Regions from separate parts of the Cupriavidus sp. SW-Y-13 genome, predicted to be linked through region 2. Evidence: predicted binding sites of a transcription regulator. Region 2 holds the regulator's gene; the other holds the start of a gene.

Region 1 (3,626 bases), 610 kb from region 2:
GCCGGTGCTGTGGACGCTGGGCTTCATGGTCACGTTCGTGATCGGCGGCATGACCGGCGTGCTGATGGCTGTACCGGCTGCCGACTTCGTGCTGCACAACTCGCTGTTCCTGATTGCCCACTTCCACAACGTGATCATCGGCGGCGTGCTGTTCGGCTACCTGGCGGGCGTCACCTACTGGTGGCCGAAGGCGTTCGGCTTCAAGCTGAACGAGCGTCTGGGCAAGTGCGCCTTCTGGTGCTGGCTGGTGGGCTTCTACTTCGCCTTCATGCCGCTGTACGTGCTGGGCCTGATGGGCATGACCCGTCGCCTGAACCACACCGACAATCCGGAATGGACGCCCTGGCTGCATCTGGCCGTGGTGGGCGTGGTGTTCGTGGCCATGGGTATCGGCTTCCAGGTGCTGCAGATCATCGTGTCGATCCGCGACCGCAAGAAGCTGGCCGACGTCACGGGCGATCCGTGGGGTGGCCGTACGCTGGAATGGGCAACGTCGTCGCCGCCCGCGTTCTACAACTTCGCGCACACCCCGGTGGTGCGTGACCTGGACGCGTTTGCCGACATGAAGGCCCGTGGCGAAACGATGGGCACCGATGGCTTCGAACAGATCCACATGCCGAAGAACACGGCTGCCGGTTTCTACATGGGTGCATGGAGCCTGGCACTGGGCTTCGCGCTGACGTGGCATATCTGGTGGCTCGCCGCCGTGGGTCTGGTTGGCATGATCGTGGCCTTCATCCGCCGCGCCAACGATGACCACATCGACTACTACGTGCCGGCCGCCGAGGTCGAGCAGATCGAAACCCGCTACCAGCAGCGCGTCGCTGCGCAGGGCTGATAACCATGTCGACAGAAGTTCTTGACCGCTTCGGGGCGCAAGCCCCCGCGCATGCGCACTCGCACGACGAGTCGCACGACCACGCGCATCACGACACCAGCGAGAACACCGTCTTCGGTTTCTGGCTGTACCTGATGAGCGACTGCATCTTGTTCGCGTGCCTGTTCGCCGCTTACGCCGTCCTGCGCGGCGAAGTGGCGGGTGGCCCGTCGGGCAAGGAGCTGTTCGATCTCAACTTCGTGGCGGTGGAAACCGGCATCCTGCTGGTGTCGTCGATCACCTACGGCTTTGCCATGGTGTCGATGCAGAACCAGCAGCGCGGCCGCGTGATGTTCTGGCTGGGCGTGACGTTCCTGCTGGGCGCTGCCTTCATGAGCATGGAAATCTACGAGTTCAAGCACCTGATTCATGAAGGTGCCGGTCCGAGCCGTAGCGCATTCCTGTCCTCGTTCTTCACGCTGGTGGGCACCCACGGTCTGCACGTTGCAAGCGGCATGCTGTGGATGCTGGTACTCATGTACCAACTGTCGAAGAAGGGCCTGACGCCTACCGTGACCAAGCGCCTGAACTGCCTCAGCCTGTTCTGGCACTTTCTGGACGTGGTCTGGATTGGTGTGTTCACCGTCGTCTATCTGATGGGAGCAATGTAAATGGCACAGCAACACGCTACCGGCGCCCACGGCGCCTCGCACGGCCACAGCAGCGTCAAGTCGTATGTGATCGGCTTCGTGCTGGCGGTCATCCTGACGGCCATCCCGTTCAAGATCGTGATGGACGGTACGATGGACCGCGCCACCATGCTGTGGGTCATCCTGGGCCTGGCTGTGGTGCAGATCGTCGTGCACCTGAAGTACTTCCTGCATCTGGACGGTTCGGACGGACAGAAGTGGAACGTGATGGCCCTGCTGTTCACGGCCCTGATCCTGTTCATCGTGCTGGCCGGTTCGCTCTGGATCATGCACAACATGAACGCGAACATGATGCCGTGGATGAGCAAGTAAGCATCCTCGCCGCTGTTTGAGAAACGGGACCCCCAGCGGGTCCCGTTTTTTTTGTGTCGATGGTGCCCATTGGTGCGTCAGGCACCGGGCGCACGCGCCCATGCACGCACCCGGGGCCTTGCACGGTTCCGGTGCAGTCACTCGTCGTTTCCGCTTCGTCGCGCCGGCACCGTCCTGGTGCGCGGCCGTTTTCCCATTGCTGATTTGTCACGCAGGCGTTGCCTGGCAAGGGATTGCCGGCGTTCGCGGCATTGGCACGCTAGTTGCAGAAGCATCACCCGGGGTGCGTAGTCCCTGCCAACACACATAAACCGGACGAACTGGGAGCTGCAATGAAACGACGTGACATGCTGAAGCTGACGGCCGTAGCCGCCGCAGCGATGATCGGTACCAGCCCGCTGATGGCGCAGACAAAGGAACCGATCAAGGTCGGCATCCTGCATTCGCTGTCGGGCACGATGGCCATTTCCGAGACGTCGCTGAAGGACGTGGCGCTCATGACGATCGACGAGATCAACAAGAGCGGTGGCGTGCTGGGCCGCAAGCTTGAGCCCGTTGTGGTGGACCCCGCATCGAACTGGCCGCTGTTCGCCGAGAAGGCGCGCCAGCTGATCACCAAGGACAAGGTTGCCGTGACGTTCGGCTGCTGGACCTCGGTATCGCGCAAGTCGGTACTGCCGGTCTATGAAGAACTGAACTCGCTGCTGTTCTACCCTGTGCAGTACGAGGGCGAGGAAATGTCCAAGAACGTCTTCTACACGGGCGCCGCGCCGAACCAGCAGGCCATCCCCGCCGTGGAATACCTGATGAGCAAGGAAGGCGGCGGTGCCAAGCGCTACTTCCTGCTGGGCACCGACTACGTGTACCCGCGTACCACGAACAAGATCCTGCGCGCGTTCCTGAAGAGCAAGGGCGTGGCCGACAAGGATATCGAAGAGGTCTACACCCCGTTCGGTCATAGCGATTACCAGACCATCGTCGCCAACATCAAGAAGTTCTCGCAAGGCGGCAAGACGGCGGTGATCTCGACGATCAATGGCGACTCGAACGTGCCGTTCTACAAGGAACTGGGCAACGCCGGCCTGAAGGCCAAGGACGTGCCGGTGGTGGCCTTCTCCGTGGGCGAGGAAGAACTGCGCGGTATCGACACCAAGCCGCTGGTGGGCCACCTGGCCGCATGGAACTACTTCATGTCGGTGAAGAACCCGGAGAACGATGCGTTCAAGAAGCAATGGGCGGCATGGGTCAAGGCCAACAACCTGCCCGGCGGTGACAAGCGCGTGACCAACGACCCGATGGAAGCCACGTACGTGGGCATCCATATGTGGGCACAGGCCGTGAAGAAGGCCGGCACCACGGACCCGGACAAGGTGCGCGCCGCCATGTACGGCCAGACCTTCAAGTCGCCGGACGGCTTCACGCTGACGATGGGCGACAACCACCACCTTTACAAGCCCGTGATGATCGGCGAAGTGAAGGGCGATGGTCAGTTCAACGTGGTGTGGAAGACCGCCAAGCCGATCCGCGCCCAGCCGTGGAGCCCGTTCATCGCGGGTAACGAAGGCAAGGCGGACAAGGTTAGCAATTAACACGTTGCCCTTTGCTATGCGCTCCCCTCTCCCATGAAGTGGGAGAGGGGTGGGGGTGAGGGCCAGCAGTTCAAGACGCGATATCGGCAGCTTGCACCGCCATGCCCTCACCCCCAACCCCTCTCCCGCTCGCGGGAGAGGGGAGCAAACCGCCGCTGCGGGACATCTTCTACACACAAGACGCGACATATCGCGCTA
Region 2 (3,626 bases):
GGCCGCGTACGCGCCGTGCTGTCGCCGCGCGCCGATGCCAGCGCCCCCGCCGCGAGCGGCGCCCCGCTGGACCTGAAGCCGTCCACGGCCCCGGCCAAGCCCTGAAACACAGCCCCTTCTATCGCCTCCGTATCCGATGAACGACTCCGCCACCCTCGCCTCCCCTGCCGCCTCTTCCGCTGCGAGCGTCCGCACCGACAGCAGCACGCTGGTCGTCCGCCATCTGAAGAAACGCTACGGCACGCGCACGGTGGTCAAGGATGTGTCGCTCGACGTCAAGAGCGGTGAAGTGGTGGGCCTGCTGGGTCCGAACGGCGCGGGCAAGACCACATCGTTCTACATGATCGTGGGGCTGGTGGCACTCGACGAAGGCGACATCGTGCTGGACGACAAGCACATCAGCGGCCTTGCGATCCACGAGCGCGCGCGCATGGGCCTGTCCTATCTGCCGCAGGAAGCGTCGGTCTTCCGCAAGCTCAATGTCGAGGAAAACATCCGCGCCGTGCTGGAGCTGCAGGTGGAAAACGGCAAGTCGCTGACCAAGGCCGAGATCGACCGCCGGCTCGACTCCCTGCTGGACGACCTGCAGATCGCGCACCTGCGCAACAACCCGGCACTGTCGTTGTCGGGCGGTGAGCGCCGCCGGGTGGAAATTGCCCGCGCGCTCGCGTCGTCGCCGCGTTTCATCCTGCTGGACGAACCGTTTGCCGGTGTGGACCCTATCGCCGTGGGCGAAATCCAGCGGATCGTGAGTTTCCTGAAGGCCCGCAACATTGGCGTGCTGATTACCGACCACAATGTTCGCGAGACGCTGGGCATCTGCGACCACGCGTACATCATCAGCGAAGGTACGGTGCTGGCATCCGGCCTGCCAGAGGAAATCATCGCCAACGAATCTGTGCGCCGCGTCTATCTGGGCGAGAATTTCCGCATGTGATGCGTGCGGTGCGGCAATTTCTGCCCACGCTGCACACCGTTTTTCCAAAGCCGTTTCCGATCACGCAAGGTTGGGCGATAGGTTCTAGCAAATTCCGTTCCAACAACGGAAAGATGCGCATAGAATAGGTCGCATGAAACCTTCGCTTCAGCTCCGCCTCTCCCAGCATCTGGCCCTGACCCCGCAGCTGCAACAGTCGATCCGGCTGTTGCAGCTTTCCACGCTGGAACTGCAGCAGGAAGTGGAGCAGGCGCTGACGGAAAATCCGTTGCTCGAGCGCGAGAACGACTGGCTGGATAGTCCGCTGCGCGTGGCCGCGGACGGCTCGGTCAACCTCCAGACCGCACCGGCACCCGCACCGGCCGAACCCCAGGCCAACGGCACCGAACGTGCCGATGGCGCGGCGGGTGGCGAAGAGGAAAACTACAACGATACCGGCAGCGAGGACTACGGCAACGACTGGAGCCTCGACGACTTCGCGCGACGCCCGCAAGGCGACGAAGACGAGAAGACGCCGATGCAACTGCGCGACGCCGATCCGACGCTGCGCGAGTTCCTCATGGAGCAGCTCACGCCACTCAAGATCTCGGTGCGCGACAAGGGCCTGGCCATTTTCCTGATCGAGTCGCTCGACGACGACGGTTACCTGAGCGCCTCGCTCGAGGAAATTTGTTCGGAACTCCCGGAAGAACTCGAGTTCGAAGTGGATGAGGTGCAGGCGATACTTACGCTGCTGCAGAGCTTCGATCCACCCGGTGTCGGGGCACGCAACGCTGCGGAGTGCCTGAGTTTGCAGTTGAAGCGGTTGAAGCACCCGCAGCGCGAACTGGCGCTGACTATCGTCAATCATCATCTGGAACTGCTGGCCGTACGGGATTACACCCGGCTCAAGAAAGCCCTGCAGGTGGACGAAATAGCATTGAAGGCTGCGCACGAATTGATCCGCTCCCTCGCACCGTATCCAGGACACGCGTACAGCCGTCCGGAAGCGGACTTCGTGGTGCCGGATGTGTTTGTGCGCAAGAGCGGCAGCGGATGGATCGCGCAGCTCAATCCGGACGTGATGCCGCGCCTGCGCATCAACGATATGTACGCGCAGATTCTGCGCGGTGCGAAGGGCGAGGCAGGGGCTGCCGGACTGCAGCAAAAGCTGCAGGAAGCGCGGTGGCTCATCAAGAACATCCAGCAACGATTCGATACGATCCTGCGGGTGTCGCAGGCGATTGTGGAGCGTCAAAAGAACTTTTTCTCGCACGGGGAAATCGCGATGCGCCCCTTGGTTTTGCGTGAAATTGCCGATACACTGGGTTTACACGAGTCGACCATTTCCCGGGTCACAACGAACAAGTACATGGCCACGCCGATGGGTACTTTCGAGTTGAAGTACTTCTTCGGAAGCCACGTCTCCACGGAGACGGGTGGCGCGGCCTCATCCACGGCTATACGCGCGCTGATCAAGCAACTGATAGGAGCCGAAGACCCCAGGAATCCTCTTTCCGACAGCCGCATCGCCGAACTGCTGGGCGAACAGGGCTTTGTGGTCGCACGCCGCACGGTGGCGAAATATCGCGAAGCATTGAAAATCCCCGCAGTGAATCTCCGCAAGTCTTTGTAGCCGAGCCGTAACCGCCTGCCTGGTGCGGCTCTTTCAGAAGGAGAAGCGCTATGAACTTCAAGATCAGTGGACACCACCTCGACATCACGCCCCCGCTGCGTGAGTATGTGGAAACGAAACTGGAGCGAATTGTCAGACATTTCGATCAGGTCATTGGCGTAAGCGTGCTGCTATCAGTCGACAATCACAAGGAAAAGGACAAGCGTCAGTACGCGGAAATCAATCTGCACCTCAAAGGCAAGGACATCTTCGTCGAAGCCCATCATGAAGACCTGTACGCGGCGATCGACTGTCTGGTCGACAAGCTCGACCGCCAGGTGATCCGCTACAAGGATCGCGTGCAAGGGCATGACCGCGAGGCGGTCAAGTACCAGATGGCCGAAGCGCAGCTACAGCAACAATAACCAGCGCAACGAAACGACAGTTTCAGTTGTCCTGAGAGGACTGACAGTAAGAGAGCAAAGCCGCGCATCTGCGCGGCTTTTTTGATGGGGCGTCCGGTTGCCGCACAACTTTCCATTCCTCACGCGTTACCTCGACACCACTAAGCGACGAATTGATACACCGAAGGTGTTCGCATCTCTCGCATGTCGGTGTATGCTGCACCACAAATCACAGGCAGAACGGTCCCGTCATGCGGAACCGGCGGTGCGCCCTGAAGGCGCACGGGTCGGGCAGTATTTCGGGTGGGCAAACCGGTCGACGACCTCGCGGCGGAAGTCCGCAGGCGCGACGCTGCAGCGCACAAGTGCGTGGCAGCCCTGCTCTATAATGGCCGGACGCTCCAATGCGGGCGACTGGCACCTCAATATCCTGATTGCCCCCAACTCGGCGGGCCGGTCCATGCGCGCCGGCTTGTCACTCGGACTTCTCGTGCATCGCCCATGAATCGTTTGGCCAAACTGCTGCCACCTGGCAACATCCATCTCGACGTCACCGTCACCAGCAAGAAGCGGGTCTTCGAGCAAGCCGGGCTCCTGTTCGAGAACAACCATGGCGTGGCGCGGGCCACTGTTACCGACAACCTCTTTGCGCGCGAGTCCCTGGGTTCCACCGGGCTTGGCGCTGGAGTTG

Evidence for each region. The regulator sigma-54, encoded in region 2, starts transcription at its own class of promoters, with help from an activator protein. The targets are predictions, from matches to a motif close to TGGCANGNAANCTGCTTT.
Region 1: a site for sigma-54 is predicted at 2,092-2,109, ahead of urtA (urea ABC transporter substrate-binding protein). Genes of this name have one in related genera too.

The regions. Positions count from the first base shown of each region.
Region 1 is NZ_WHLX01000001.1:988,886-992,511, forward strand. It holds gene cyoB (cytochrome o ubiquinol oxidase subunit I) at 1-838, shown strand, start outside; gene cyoC (cytochrome o ubiquinol oxidase subunit III) at 844-1,488, shown strand; gene cyoD (cytochrome o ubiquinol oxidase subunit IV) at 1,489-1,839, shown strand; gene urtA (urea ABC transporter substrate-binding protein) at 2,172-3,428, shown strand.
Region 2 is NZ_WHLX01000001.1:382,230-385,855, reverse strand. It holds gene lptA (lipopolysaccharide transport periplasmic protein LptA) at 1-105, shown strand, start outside; gene lptB (LPS export ABC transporter ATP-binding protein) at 137-937, shown strand; gene GA566_RS01805 (RNA polymerase factor sigma-54) at 1,071-2,552, shown strand; gene hpf (ribosome hibernation-promoting factor, HPF/YfiA family) at 2,603-2,956, shown strand; gene ptsN (PTS IIA-like nitrogen regulatory protein PtsN) at 3,437-3,626, shown strand, end outside.